Regions from separate parts of the Sulfitobacter sp. 1A12779 genome, predicted to be linked through region 2. Evidence: riboswitches for the same ligand, from Rfam matches in the RefSeq annotation. Region 2 holds a riboswitch; the other holds the start of a gene.
What was found. Region 2 has a riboswitch for cobalamin ahead of ACGYLQ_RS01475 (CbtB-domain containing protein). Riboswitches for the same ligand answer to the same signal wherever they lie in the genome.

Region 1 (7,606 bases), on a different contig from region 2:
TCCGGCAGCGCCGCGACACCTGCTGTCATCTCTTGGTCCAGTTTGTTCCAGCCCGAGATGCCGGTATAGCCCACCATGCGGTCTGCAAGGCCAAGCGCGAGCATCATCTCAAGCAGGTTCACGTCATTGGCGACCGCAGCTTGGGGCGGGTGATCGAAGGTGACTTCGCGGTCACAGCTTTGCACGGTGGTCTGGGCGAAGGCCGATCCGGCGATCATCAGGGCGGCGAGGGTGGTGAGCATCAGTTTCATAAGAGTTTTCCGTTTCAATCTGGAAGGGCAAAAAAGAAACGCGCCGCGCCGCTGGGGGTGAGCCGCTCGCGCTGCGCGTCGACGCGAAATGTTTTTGAGACGAGATCATCGGTCAGAACCGTATTTGGCGGGCCGAAGCCCTGCGGATAGCCGTCTTTCAGCACCAGCACCTCGTCACAGATGCCATCGGCCATATTGAGATCATGAAGCGAGACGACGATGGTCATGTTCAAACCGCGGATCAGGGACACGATTTCAAGCTGGTGGCGTATATCGAGGTGGTTGGTCGGCTCATCCAGGACCAAGACCTGCGGCTCCTGCGCCAAGGCGCGGGCGACCATGACGCGCTGCCTTTCCCCGCCCGAAAGGGTGCCGACATCGCGGTCGGCGAGGGGGCGCAGGCTGAGCCGGTCCAAGACGCGATCGATGATCTGCTCATCTTTCCGGCTTGATGACGAAAACGCCGCGCGATGAGGCGTGCGGCCAAGGCGGACGATCTCCAAGACCGTTAGCCCAAAAGACGGCGTCTGTTCTTGCAAGACGGCGGCGATGCGCCGCGCGGCGGCACGGGCGGAGAGGGACCAGATATTCTGCCCGCCCACATGGATCGACCCCGTCTGGGGCGGTTGAAAACGGTAGAGCAGGCGCAAGAGGGTGGATTTGCCCGCGCCATTCGGCCCCAGCACGCCCAGAACGCCACCCGCTGCGACGTTAAAGGACGTAGGGTGCAGAACGGGCTGACCCGATTTTCCCGGCGCCCAGCTTACATCCTTTACCGCAAGATCGGCGGCCCTCATGAGGCGCGCAGGTGGCTGGGTTTCAGCTCGATCATCGCTGCGGGCACCCGCGCAAGGGTGGATTTGCGCAGTTTGCCGGGGCGGTCCAGCGAAGAGCACCAGCCGTCATTCAATGTGGCATAGTGCCGGGCGAAGGCCACAAGGTCATCGATGTCTTCGTCAGGGTCGATATCACCAAAGAGGTAGGTCGCCTTTGCGCTGGCGTGATAGGCCACCGTGCAGGGGCGGTCGCAGCCCGCCATACAGGCCACGCCCGCGACCTCGAAATCCTCGGGGATCGCCGCGCCGGCTGCCGCGATTGCGGCGCTCAGCCTCTGGATCAGGTCAAAGCCCGGGCGGCAATCCGTGCCTTTGTGTTTGCATGAGGTGCAAACCGTAATCCTGTGGTTTTGATGCGTATCCATGTCGCCCTCCGCGAACGCGCGGGGGATCGAGCAGCCATGTTCTACAGCAGGGGAGTTTTCCTGTCGCCATCATGTTCTCCTAACCAGACACCCCGTCTGGGTTGAGTTGCAATTGCGGCCCCTCTCGGTGCCGGTGATGGCAGGTCTCCTGACTCGCGGATCGACGCTCGCCCGAACCTTCCCAAGCCTTAAGCTCAGTGGTTTTTGTCGGGGTCACTCACCGCTCACAGTTGCGGGGGCAGTTACGGTTTCGGCGCGCGCTGCTTGCCTTACCGTATTCCCTTTTCATCCCAGACGCCGCTGCGGCGGCTGGAAACCATCGCCATAATCTGTGGCCGAAGAGCCATGCCGGGTCAAGCTGCTATCCCGCCTGTCGCCCAGGCCCATCGCGCCGGGCGCGCAGCATATCGAGGCTCCGGTTCAGTTCGGGGTTGGTCATGTCGCGGGCGATGACGACAATGCGGGACTGCTGGTCGTCCTTTGGCCAGTCGCGCAAGGGGACGGGCGGGTCGAAAAGATGCTGCACGCCGTGAAAGACGAAGGGGGTGGGGACGTCTTCCAGATGCACAATGCCTTTGACCCGCAAAAGATCGGACCCGCGCAGCCTGACCAGCGTGTCGAGCCAAAGGTCGAAAGCCTCGGCCGGGATCGGTGCGTCTAGAACGATGGAGGCCGACCCGATCCGCGCATCATGTTGGTGGGTTTGCATCATGGGGGCGGATGCCGTGGGCGCGGCGAAGCCCGAGAGGTTGTCGAGCGGATCGGACTTCTCGACGGGCGTGAGCCATTCCATAACGTTGCCCGCATCAACCGCCCGCCGCATACCGCTGAGCCCCCAGAGCGATGCAATCGGGATAAGTCCGCGTTCGGCCTTGATGATGCGCGCCGTTTGGTTGAGGTCGCGCAGCCTGCCTTCAAAGGCGGCAAGCGCTTGCTGGGTCACCAAGTCGGATTTGCTGAGCACCAGCAGGTCTGCCATCGCCACCTGCGAGACGGCTTCGAACTGCTGATCCAGCGTGTCCGGCCCATTCGCGGCATCGACGACTGTCACAACCCCGTCCACGCGGAATTTGCGGGCCAGATAGGGATCGGCCGAGAAGGTCTGGAGAATGGGGCCGGGGTCGGCCAGCCCCGTCGTCTCGATTACAACGCGGTCGAATTGCACGCGCCACGTCTGCCTGCGGCGCTTGAGGTCTTGCAGCGTCCGCGACAAATCCCCCCTGATCGAGCAACACAGGCAGCCCGATTGCATGAGAATGACCTCTTCGTCGGCGGTTTCGATCAGGTCGTGGTCAAGCCCGGCCTCGCCGAATTCGTTCACGACGACTGCGATTTTGGGGGCCTCTTCGCTTGCGACGATGTGGTTGAGCAGCGTGGTTTTCCCTGCGCCGAGGAAGCCGGTCAGCAGGGTGACGGGGATACGTTTGTCGGTGGCGGGCATGGTTTGCGGGCTCTGCTATGGATAATCTGGGTAACGTTATAACATCACAATATGTGGTGCAACCCGTAGGCCGATGCCCCGCGCGTGCCAAATCCATGCGCTCAGCGCCCAAATTTTGGCAGCTCCACCTCAAATTGCCCAATCGAAGGGCGTTGTCGCTGCGCCGCAGAAAGCGACCTTGGGTTAGGGCTTGTTGCAACGCGCCCTGAAATTGAGGCTGCAGGGGCCTCGCTATGGGGCGGCGCCAAGGGAGTTGTCCGGCAAGGGGGGCATCCGCGCGCGATAACAATAAACGCTGTGTGGAAGAGGCATCATCGCGTCTTTGCTTTTCCGCACACCAAACGGGGATACCGTCATGAAATTTTCCACCAAACGCACAGTCACGGCGACCGCTGCCCTTCTGCTCGCAGGATCAGCCGCCGCTGCGGCCTGCGACGATCCGATCAAGGTTGGCGTGCTGCACTCCCTCTCGGGGACGATGGCCATTTCTGAGACGACATTGAAAGACACGATGGAGCTTTTGATTGCGCAGCAGAACGCCGCGGGCGGCTTGCTGGGATGTGAGATCGAAGCGGTCGTCGTCGACCCGGCTTCCGACTGGCCCCTGTTCGCCGAAAAGGCGCGTGAGCTTCTCACCGTCTCGGAGGTGGATGTCATCTTTGGCTCTTGGACCTCGGTCTCGCGCAAATCCGCGCTGCCCGTTCTGGAAGAGCTGAACGGCCTGATGTTCTACCCGGTCCAGTATGAGGGCGAGGAAAGCTCGCGCAATGTGTTCTACACCGGTGCGGCCCCGAACCAGCAGGCGATTCCGGCCACCGATTATTTCCTTGAGGAATTGGGCGTCGAGAAATTTGCGCTGCTGGGCACTGACTATGTCTATCCCAGAACCACCAACAACATTCTTGAGCAATATCTGCTGGATAAGGGCATCCCCGAAGAGAACATCTTCGTCAACTATACGCCTTTCGGCCATTCTGACTGGTCCACGATCGTGTCGGATGTGGTCGAACTGGGGGCGGATGGCTCGCAGGTGGGCGTGATCTCAACCATCAATGGCGATGCGAATATCGGCTTTTACAAAGAACTGGCCGCGGCGGGCATCTCTGCCGATGACATTCCGGTCGTCGCCTTCTCGGTCGGGGAGGAAGAGCTTTCGGGCCTCGATACCGCTGACCTCGTGGGGCACCTCGCGGCGTGGAACTACTTCCAATCGGCTGAATCCGAGCAGAATGACGAATGGGTCGCTGCCTGGAAAGAGGCGATGGGCGAAGACCGGGTGACCAATGACCCGATGGAGGCGCATTACATCGGTTTCAACATGTGGGTGAACGCGGTCACCGAAGCAGGCACCACGGATGTGGATGCGGTTCGTGCGGCGATGTATGGGCAGGAATTCCCCAACCTCACCGGCGGGACGGCTGTCATGCTGCCCAATCACCACCTCGCCAAGCCTGTGTTGATCGGTGAAATCACCGAAGACGGCCAATTCGACATCATCAGCCAGACCGAAGAAGTGCCGGGCGATGCATGGACGGATTTCCTGCCTGAATCGGCGGTTCTGGTCTCCGATTGGAAAGACCTCGAATGCGGCATGTACAACAGAGAGACTGAGACCTGCGTTCAGTTGACTTCGAACTACTGAACCCAAGCGCCGGGCGCGTCCTCAGCCGTGCCCGGCATCCGCTTTGACCACTCCCTCACCGAAAGCCCCATACCTCATGGTTCGAATGCTGCTCAGCCTGATGTGCTTGCTGGCCTCTGTCGGTTTTGCATCCGCTCAGGACCTCCAGTCCCTTTTGCAGACCCACGAAGCAGAGGTGGTCAAACCCTCGCGAAAATCGGTCGGTGTCCTATTGGACGATCTGGTGGCCTCGGGCCTGCCGCAGGTGCCAGTCTTTCTGGAGCAATGGGCCGAGCGGAACGTTTGGCAAGAAGATGCCTCGGGCCTGTTCTACTTTGGGGCCGAGGCGGATGATACACTCGCGCTGCGCGACATAGATACGGGCGAAGAGGCCACCGCGCCCTCGGATGGGTTCAGCCAATTGCGCCCCAATGGCGGCGTGCGGCGGGTCATTGGCACGGCCTTGGTGCAGTTTCAACTGTCCGATCCCGATCCTGCGCGCCGCCGCGCCGCGCTTGAAAGCATCGCGCGTCGCAGCGATGCCAGCCAGCTTGGCCCGCTCGTGGCCTCCCTCGACGGGGAGGATGACCCCGCCCTGCGCGCCCGCAAGGAGCAATTGGCCAATTTCCTGACCGCGCGCTTTGGGCAGGCGGCTGATGCGCGCATTCGCGCGATTGAAAGCCTGTCCTCCGATACCTCACTCGAAGCGCGGGCGGTGCTGAGCCAGATCCTCTCGGCCAAGACCGGCGTGGCCGAACAGCGGCCCGAGGGGAACATCGCCCGCATTCTTGATCCCACGGCAGCACCCTCGGCAAGCTATGAGACGCTGGTCGAGGCGGGCCTCGCCCCTGCGATCGTGTCACAAGGCGAGATACGGGCGGCCCTGGAAGCCAATATCGTCGATGGCCGGGTGGGCGGCGTTCCTCTGGCGCAATTGGATGACCCGGCGCGGCGTTTGGATGCCTATCGCGCGCTTGCCGAGGCAGGCAGCGTGCCGCCTCTGGTGACGCAGGATGATATCGACACCGCTTTGCAGAACGCCGTTTTTTATGAACGCTACGCAGAGGATGACGCCGCGATCACCGACGCGGCCCGCGCCACGCTCGACGCGGTCGAAACCCGTGTCGGCTGGGCGCAGACGTTGGATTTGACGCTCGACGGTCTTTCGCTGGCTTCGATCTATTTCCTCGCCGCGATTGGGCTTGCGATCACCTTTGGGCAGATGGGGGTCATCAACATGGCCCATGGCGAGTTTATCATGATGGGCGCCTATACGGGCTATGTGGTGCAGCTCATCGTTCCCGATTACACGGTGTCGCTGCTGATCGCGCTGCCGCTGGCCTTTGCCGTCACCTTTGGCGCGGGCGTCGCGATGGAGCGGCTGGTGATCCGCCATCTCTACCATCGCCCGCTTGAGACTCTTTTGGCGACCTTCGGCATCTCGATCGCTCTGCAGCAGATCGCCAAGAACATCTTTGGCACGCAGGCCCGCCCGCTGACATCGCCCGAATGGCTGCGCGGGGCGCTGGTGATCTCGGATGTGGTTCAGATCAGTTTCATCCGCATCGCCATTTTTGTGCTGGCGCTAATCTTTCTGTTCTTGCTGCTGTATATCCTCAAGCGCACGCGCCTTGGCTTGGAGGTGCGCGCGGTGACGCAGAACCCCGGCATGGCGGCCTCGATGGGGATCAACCCGGATCGCATCAACATGATGACCTTCGGACTGGGCTCCGGCATCGCCGGGGTCGCGGGCGTCGGCATCGGGCTTTATGCGCAGGTCACCTCTGAGATGGGCACGAATTACATCGTGCAAAGCTTCATGACCGTCGTGGTGGGCGGTGTCGGATCGGTCTTCGGCACGCTGGCGGGCGCGGGGCTGATCGGCTTCCTGCAGAAGGGGATCGAGTGGTTGAACCCCTCTAATACGCTGGCGGCCCAGACCTATATGATCCTTTTCATCATCCTGTTCATTCAATTCCGGCCCAAGGGCATTGTCGCCCCCAAAGGCCGGGCAGCGGCGGATTGAGCCATGACCCAGACGCACAGCCAACGCAGTTCCTTCATCGGGCGCAATCCTTCGGTTCTCTACTTCCTCGCCGCGCTGGGCCTGTTCACGGCCCTTGTCACGGTGATGTCCGAAGCGGTCGGCACCGGGCTTGTCTCGACCTCTTTCGTCAAGACGCTGGGCAAAACCCTTTGCCTGTGCCTTGTGGCCATCGCGATGGATGTGGTCTGGGGATATTGCGGCATCCTCAGCCTTGGGCATTTCGCCTTTTTCGGGATCGGGGGCTACGCCATCGGGATGTGGCTCATGTATGCGCGCACTGAGATCATCGTGGCCGACAGTCTTGCCGGTCAGACAATCCCGCCCACCCCGCAGGAGATATCGGACGCCATCGGAAACCAGATTTTCGGGGTTGTCGGCTCATCCGACTTTCCGCTGATCTGGGCCTTTGCGGACAGCCTGTGGATTCAATTGGCCTTCGTCGTGCTGATCCCCGGCGCGCTGGCGCTGGTCTTTGGCTGGCTTGCCTTCCGCAGCCGCGTCAATGGGGTCTATCTGTCGATCCTAACCCAAGCCATGACGCTGGCGCTGGCGCTTTACCTCTTCCAGAACGACAGCGGGCTGCGGGGCAACAATGGCCTGTCGGGCCTACAAAACATCCCCGGTTTCGCCGACAGCGGGCAAGACGTGGTCTCAATCGTCTTCTTTCTCGCCTCTGCCTTGGCGCTTGCATTGGGCTATCTGTTCTTCGCTTGGATCACCGACAGCAAGCTGGGCAATATCATCCAAGCCATCCGCGACGATGAATCGCGCGTCCGCTTCCTTGGCTATCATGTGGAGAGCTATAAGCTCTTCGTCTTTACCATCACTGCCATCGTCGCAGGCATCGCGGGCGCGCTCTATTATCCGCAGGCGGGCATCATCAACCCGGCTGAGATCGCGCCCATCGCCTCAATCTATCTCGCGGTCTGGGTCGCCATCGGCGGGCGAGGGCGGCTTTACGGGGCGATCATCGGGGCGGCGGTGGTCTCGCTCCTGTCCAGTTGGTTCACGGGGGGCGGCGCGCCAAGCATCGATCTGGGGGTCT
Region 2 (7,606 bases):
CGCCAGCGGTGATCTCGGGCTGGCTTCTGGCCTTCACGCTCAGCCTTGATGATCTGGTCATCGCCTCCTTCACCGCCGGGCCATCGGCGACGACGCTGCCGATCAAGATCTTCAGCGCCGTGCGTTTGGGCGTCTCGCCCGAGATCAACGCGCTCTCGACGATCATGATCGCCATCGTGACCGTAGGGGTCATCACCGCATCGCTGGTCAGCAAACGCTCAAGCCTGCGCGCGCAGGAGGAGGCCCGCGCGGCGGAACGGCCTGCCGCATGAAGCGTATCTACGCAGATTTCGCTTATTCCGAAGCGCCGCGTGCGGGCTGCTGGTGGGACCAGACCCATGGCGCGCCGGAGCGTCCGGCGCTGCAAGGCGACGCGCAGGCCGATGTTGTGATCATCGGTGGCGGTTTCACCGGCCTCAATGCCGCGCTGCATCTGGCGCAGGCCGGGGTCGGGGCCACGGTGCTGGAGGCCGAGCGGGTGGGCTTTGGCGCTTCGGGCCGCAACGGGGGCTTTTGCTGCTTGGGCGGCGGGATGCTGGATGACGCGGCGCTCGACCGGAAAGTCGGGCGGGCAGAGCGGCTTGGCTGGCGACAGGCTGAGGTGGCAGCGATCCGACAGGTGGAGGATTTCATCGCCGCCCGCGGCATCAATGTCGACCGGCATTCCCAAGGGGAGACCCAGCTGGCCCACCGCCCGCGTGATTTCGAAGAGATGCGCGGCAGGCTCGATTACTACGCGGAGAATTACGGCGTCACGGCGCGGCTGACCGAAAAGGCCGATCTGGCCGCCGAGGGGCTGAACGCAGGCTTCGAGGGCGCGATCACCGTGCCGATCGGCTTTGGCCTCAACCCCCGCAAATATGTGACCGCCCTCGCGCAGGCCGCGGAAGAGGCGGGGGCCGCGATCTATCACAACAGCCCGGCCACCGGGGTGACGGGGCAGGAGGGCGCGTTCGAGGTCACGACGCCGCAGGGTCGCATTCGGGCCGAGCGGGTGATCATCGCCACCAATGGCTATTCCTCCGAAGACCTGCCGCCATGGCTGGCCGCGCGCTACATGCCGACGCAATCCAGCGTGATCGTGACCCGCCCGATGAGCGAGGCAGAGCTTTCCGCCCAAGGTTGGACCAGCCAACAGGCCTGCTATGACAGCCGCCATCTGCTGCATTACTTCCGGCTGATGCCCGACAATCGCATGTTGTTCGGCGTGCGCGGCGGGCTGATGTCGAACCCCAATTCCGAGCGGCGCGCGCTGGCCCGGGCCCGCGCGGATTTCGAGGCGATGTTCCCCGCGTGGCGCCATGTCGAAACGCCGCATGGCTGGTCCGGCATGGTCTGTATCGCGCGCAATCGCATGCCCTTCGTGGGGCAGGTGCCGGATCAGCCGGGGATCTTCGCGGGGCTGTGCTACCACGGCAATGGGGTGGCGATGGGCAGCTATTCCGGTGCGCTCTTGGCCGATCTGGTTCGCGGCATAACGCCCGAGCGGCCCTATCCCGCCCCCATACGCGCCCCGCTTGCGCGGTTCGAACTGGGCCGTTTTCGCCGGGCGGTCATGCCCTTTGCCTATGCGGGCTTCGCGCTGTCGGATCGCTGAAGGGGGCGGTCAGCCCTCTTCCCGCGCCGCGCGCTCTTTGGCCAGCGTCATCTGGCGCTGGCGTTCGCGGAACCGTTCCTTATCCTCTGCCGAGGTCTCATCCACACATTGATGACAGGACACCCCGGCCTCATAGGCCGGATGCTGCGTGTCGTCGGGCAGGATCGGGCGGCGGCAGCCGTGGCAGAGCATATGCGGCCCCTCGCGCAGCCCATGGCCGACGCTGACGCGGTTGTCGAAGACGAAACAGTCGCCTTCCCATGTGCTTTCCTGTTCGGGCACCTCTTCGAGGTATTTCAGGATGCCGCCTTTGAGATGGAAGACATCCTCGACGCCCTGACCGATCAGATAGTTGGTCGATTTCTCGCAACGGATGCCGCCAGTGCAGAACATCGCGATCTTCTTGTTGTGGAAGCGGTCTTTGTTCGCCTCCCACCACGCGGGGAATTCACCGAAACTCTCGGTCTCGGGGTCGACCGCGCCTTCGAAGGTGCCAATCGCCACTTCGTAGCTGTTGCGCGTGTCGATCACCGCCACATCGGGGGAGCGGATCAACTCGTTCCAGTCCTTCGGGTCGACGTAATGGCCCACCTTGGCGCGGGGATCGACATCGGGCTGGCCCATCGTCACGATCTCGCGCTTGATGCGCACCTTCATCTTGCCGAAGGGCGGCTTGTCGCTGGTGGCCTCTTTCCACTCCAGATTCGCGCAGCCGGGCAGGGCGCGCAGATGGGCGATCACCGCGTCGATCCCGGCGCGCGGCCCGGCGATGGTGCCGTTCACCCCTTCGGGGGCCAGCAGCAGCGTGCCCATGACCGATTGCGCCTCGCAAAGTGCCAAAAGCCCGGGTTTGAGCGCGGCTGGATCGTCGAAGCGGGTGAAGTGATATAGGGCGGCGATGGTATACATGAGCGTCAAATAAGCGCTTCGGCGGCAAAGCTCAATCCGGCGCGTGCCATTGACCTACCCCATCCGCAGCCCTACCCCTTTCGGTAAGGAGAATGCCCATGACCCATGCCCTGATCGTGATCGACGTTCAAAATGATTTCTGCCCCGGCGGCGCGCTGGAAGTGCCGCAGGGCGATGAGATCCTGCGCGGCATCAACGCGCTGATGCCCGAGTTTGACGCGGTCGTCCTGACGCAGGACTGGCACCCGGCGGCGCATTCGTCTTTTGCCTCATCGCATAAGGACAACGGGCCTTACGAGGTCATCACCATGCCCTACGGCCCGCAGGTGCTTTGGCCCGATCACTGCATCCAAGGCAGCATCGGCGCGCAGTTCCACCCCGAGTTGCAAACCGACCGCGCCGACCTGATCATCCGCAAGGGCTACAACCCCGACATCGACAGCTATTCGGCGTTTTTCGAGAATGACCATCGTACGCCCACGGGGCTCGAAGGCTACCTGCGCACGCGTGGGATCGAGCGGCTGACCATGGTGGGGCTGGCGCTGGATTTCTGCGTAAACTTCTCGGCTGTGGACGCGGCGAAGCTGGGGTTCAAGGTCGATGTGCGCGAAGACCTGTGCCGGGCGATTGATCTGGACGGATCGCTTGCCAAGGCCCGCGAAGGCATGCGCGCGGCGGGAGTGACGCTGGCCTGATCCGCCGCTTTCCCCTTGCCCATCTGTCCGCCCCATTGGCATGAAGGGGCACGCAATAAGGAACCTCCCATGGTCGACATCGCCACCCGCGTCTATAACCACAAGTGGAAAATCGACCCCATCGTGCGGTCGCTGATCGACACGGATTTCTATAAGCTCTTGATGTGCCAGTCGGTGTTCCGCAACAAACCGGACACGCAGGTCACCTTTAGTCTGATCAACCGCTCCACCCATATCCCGCTGGCCAAGCTGATCGACGAGGGGGAGTTGCGCGAGCAACTCGATCACATCCGCTCGCTCAGCCTAAGCCGGGGGGAGAGCACATGGCTGCGCGGCAATACCTTCTACGGCAAGCGCCAGATGTTCCGCCCCGATTTCATGGAGTGGTTCGAGGGCATGCGCCTGCCGCCCTATCATCTGGAGCGGAAGGGCGATCAGTATGAGCTGACCTTTGAGGGCAAGTGGCATGAGGTCATGCTTTGGGAAATTCCCGCGCTGGCGGTGCTGATGGAGCTGCGCAGCCGCGCCGCGCTCGACCCGATGGGTAAGTTCGAGCTTCAGGTGCTTTACGCCCGCGCCATGACCCGCGTTTGGGAAAAGATCGAAGCGCTGCGCGAGGTCGACAATCTTTCGATCGCGGATTTCGGCACCCGGCGGCGGCATTCCTACCTCTGGCAGGATTGGTGCGTGCAGGCGATGCATGAGGGGCTGGGCGATGCCTTTACCGGCACCTCCAACTGTCGCATCGCCATGATGCGCGAGCTTGAGGCGATTGGCACCAATGCCCATGAATTGCCCATGGTCTATGCCGCTTTGGCCGAGGATGACGCCGCCCTTGCCCGTGCGCCCTATGACGTGCTGTCGGATTGGCATGATGAGCATGAGGGCAATCTGCGGATCATCCTGCCCGATACCTACGGCACTAAGGGTTTTCTCGATCATGCGCCGGATTGGCTGGCGGGCTGGACCGGCATCCGCGTCGACAGCGGCGATCCGGCCACGGCGGCGCAGACGGCCATCGACTGGTGGCACGCCCGTGGCGAGGACCCGACGACCAAGCGGGTGATCTTCAGCGATGGGCTGGATGTGGACAAGATCAAGGAGTTGCACGCGCAGTTTGCGGGCAAGGCCAAGGTTTCTTTCGGTTGGGGGACGTTGCTGACCAATGACTTCCGCGGGCTGGTGCCGAATGATGCGCTGGCGCCCTTTAGTTTGGTCTGCAAAGCGGTCAGCGCCAATGGGCGGCCCACGGTCAAACTCTCAGACAACCCGAACAAGGCGATGGGTCCGGCGGATGAAATCGCGCGTTACAAGCGTGTTTTCGGGGTCGGAGAGCAGGCCGCGCAGCAGGTGATCGTCTGACGGTCAGCCTTCGCCAAGGGCAGCCACGGGGAACTCCGCCGTGGCAATCAACCCTTCGGGCTGCCAATCGTAGTGCAGGGTGCCGCCGACCGCGCGTGTCAAGGACTGGATGATCCGCGAGCCGCTGTTGCGCGGAGATTTGATAACCTTCGGCCCGCCTGTTTCGCGCCAGACAAACCGCAGGCGGGCAGGCTCCTGAAGGATGGTGATATCGAGCATTACCCGCCCGGTATCGGAACTGAGCGAGCCGTGTTTCACCGCATTCGTCGCCAGTTCGTGCAAGGCCAGCGTCAGGGGCGAAACGAGGCGGTGCGAGATCAGCGGATTCGCCCCGGTGAGGTTGATCTGATCCTCGGTGGCCGAGGTATAGGCCCGCATGATCGGCCCCATCAGCGTCTCGAAATCCACCTCATGCTGGTCGCTACGGCCAATCGTGTCGAAATGCGCCGCGCCCAAGGCGGCCAGCCGCTCGATCACCTTGTCGGCAAAGGCCGCCGGGGTCGGCTCCTCGCGAGCGGTCAGGCGGACCATGGCGGTCATGACGTTGACGATATTGCGCAGCCGGTGCAGCAATTCGTCATCGGCCAATTGCCGGTGCTCCCGCTCCACCCGGCGGCGTTCGGAAACGTCGAGTTGCGAGCCGAAGAAGTAGACCAGATTGCCATCATCGTCATTGATCGGCCCCAGTTGTAGGGCGTTCAGGAAGCGGCTGCCATCCTTGCGGTAGTTCACGATCTCAACCGTATCGACCCGGCGCGCCAGTAGGATTTCGCGCACCGCATCGACGCTTTCGCGCGTGGTTTCCGGACCTTGCAGGAAACGGCAGTTCTGGCCCACGATCTCATCCAAGCCATAGCCGGTGAGATCGGTAAAAGCGTCATTCACATAGACGATGGGATTGTCCGGCAGGGTCGGGTCGGTGATGCACAGCGGCAGGCGGGCATAGCGCACGACCTTGCCTAGAACGTCTTCGGTCAGGGTCTGCCGAGCGTCGGAGACCGTGTTGTCGTTCATGAATTCCTGCCCTTCGATCGAAACTGGCCGTCAATGTGCCCTGCACGTGGCTTTTGGGTCAACCCGCATACTGGGGGTTGGGCCAGATTTATCTACTAAATGCTGTATGCGCCATACGGTTCCGCGAGGTTCGATAAATGCGGCTTGTCAGGAAGGGCCGAAAATGCGTAATTGAGGGCGCTTGGTGTCCCGAAAAGCGCCTTTGAGTGTGGGACCGAAAAGGGAATTCAGTAAGGGGTCGCCCGACCCTGAAGCCGAAGCCGCCCCCGCGACTGTAAGCGGTAAGCCAATGCCCCTCGTGCCACTTGTCCTTTCGGACGGGGAAGGCGGGCAAAGGCCACGACCCGCGAGCCAGGAGACCTGCCAGGCAAATGAAACGCTAGATGCCGTCGGGTGTGACGGTAAGGAGATTGAAGATGACGACGATGATTAAGACCGCCGGTGCCACGCGCAGCAAACTCGTACCGGCGCTGTTTGCTGCCTTATTGGGTGTGGCTCTGATGGCGCTGACCGGCCATGTGCAGGCCGCAGCACTGCATGATGCCGCCCATGACGTGCGCCACGCGACAGGCTTTCCCTGCCACTAAGCGCCGCGTTCGGTATCACAGGGGTCCGGGCTGCCATGCCGCAGTCCGGCTGTCTGTGATTCTGGTTTTCTTTCCATGCCCGCCTCTTGCCGTTTTGCCTGCCTCCGCCCTTGACCGTGTGGGCAGGTCTTTGGCGCATCTTGAGGCTGGCTGATGGCTCGGCCCGCACTTGGCGCGGCGCCGGGTGTCATTTCGCACCCAAGGATCATTGCGATGTTTTCACGTTTTCTGACTTCCGCCCTGTTTGCCGGGGCCTCTGCCGGCCTGCTGACCGGCTTGCTGCAACTCTATTTCGTGCAGCCCGTGCTGCTTCATGCCGAGCTTTATGAGACCGGCGCGCTGGTGCATTTCGGGGCCGACCCCGTCAGCGCGCACCCCGATTTGCCCGGTTTCGATGCCGCCCGCGATGGGCTGAGCCTGATTTTCACCATGTTGACCTATACCGCCTATGCGCTGATCCTTCTGGCCGCGATGAGCCTTGGCGAAGAGCGCGGCGCGGTGATCGATGGCCGTTGGGGCATCCTTTGGGGTGTCGCCGGGTTCGTGGCCTTCCACCTCGCGCCGGGGTTCAGCCTTGCGCCCGAAGTGCCCGGCGTTGCCGCCGCAGACATCACCGCGCGGCAGATCTGGTGGTTCGCCACCGCCGGGGCGGCGCTGGTGGCGCTTTGGCTGCTGGCCTTTGGCAAGGGTTGGGGCGCATGGATCGGGGCGGCGGTTCTGCTGATGGCCCCCCATGTCATCGGCGCGCCCGAGCCCGAGAGCTTCAGCGGCCCGGTGCCGACCGAGATCGGCGCGCTTTTCGCCGCCCGTGCGCTTGGCATCGGCTTGGCCGCATGGGTGTTGCTGGGCAGTTTCGCCGGGTTCTTTTGGCAACGTGAAGGCGCTCAGAGCGCCTGAGGGAGGTCGAAATGGATAGATCACTGGCGCTATTTGCCATTGGATTGGTCTTTGGCGGTGGCATTGGTTTTGCCATCGCCGCAAGCAACGGCGTGACCTTCGACGGCCATGACCACGGCGACCCTGCCGCCCATGGCGGCGGCGGGCATGTGGCCATGGATCACGGTGGTGCGGATCACGCGCGCATGCACGGCCAGCCCATCGCGCTGGCCGCCGAAGAGGCTCCCAGCCTTGCCATCCGCGTCACCCCCGACCCGATGTCGGGCCATAACCTTTTTGTTGAGACCGAAGGCTTCGCCTTTGCCCCGCAGAACGCCAGCGGCGAAAATCAACCGGGCGAGGGCCATGCCCATGTCTATGTCAACGGTGCCAAGATCGGGCGGCTTTATGGCCCATGGCTGCATCTGGCCGATCTGCCCAAGGGGGAAGTCACGGTGGAGGTCACCCTCAACGCCAATGACCACCGCCCCTTGGCGGTGAACGGTGCGCCGATTACGGCCCGTGAGGTGCTGACGGTTGAATAATCGCGCCGCCTCCCCTTTTCA

Region 1: another riboswitch for cobalamin. It lies ahead of ACGYLQ_RS14560 (DUF1636 family protein); the one in region 2 lies ahead of ACGYLQ_RS01475 (CbtB-domain containing protein).

What each region holds. Positions count from the first base shown of each region.
Region 1 covers NZ_JBIFFU010000012.1:90,771-98,376, reverse strand. The annotation lists gene ACGYLQ_RS14570 (ABC transporter substrate-binding protein) at 1-251, opposite strand, end outside; gene ACGYLQ_RS14565 (ABC transporter ATP-binding protein) at 266-1,048, opposite strand; gene ACGYLQ_RS14560 (DUF1636 family protein) at 1,045-1,452, opposite strand; cobalamin riboswitch at 1,573-1,788, opposite strand; gene ACGYLQ_RS14555 (CobW family GTP-binding protein) at 1,814-2,893, opposite strand; gene urtA (urea ABC transporter substrate-binding protein) at 3,249-4,535, shown strand; gene urtB (urea ABC transporter permease subunit UrtB) at 4,612-6,540, shown strand; gene urtC (urea ABC transporter permease subunit UrtC) at 6,544-7,606, shown strand, end outside.
Region 2 covers NZ_JBIFFU010000001.1:300,815-308,420, forward strand. The annotation lists gene ACGYLQ_RS01445 (ABC transporter permease) at 1-272, shown strand, start outside; gene ACGYLQ_RS01450 (NAD(P)/FAD-dependent oxidoreductase) at 269-1,597, shown strand; gene ACGYLQ_RS01455 (rhodanese-related sulfurtransferase) at 1,607-2,506, opposite strand; gene pncA (bifunctional nicotinamidase/pyrazinamidase) at 2,605-3,201, shown strand; gene pncB (nicotinate phosphoribosyltransferase) at 3,271-4,563, shown strand; gene ACGYLQ_RS01470 (PAS domain-containing protein) at 4,567-5,577, opposite strand; cobalamin riboswitch at 5,743-5,960, shown strand; gene ACGYLQ_RS01475 (CbtB-domain containing protein) at 5,994-6,164, shown strand; gene ACGYLQ_RS01480 (CbtA family protein) at 6,378-7,061, shown strand; gene ACGYLQ_RS01485 (hypothetical protein) at 7,073-7,585, shown strand.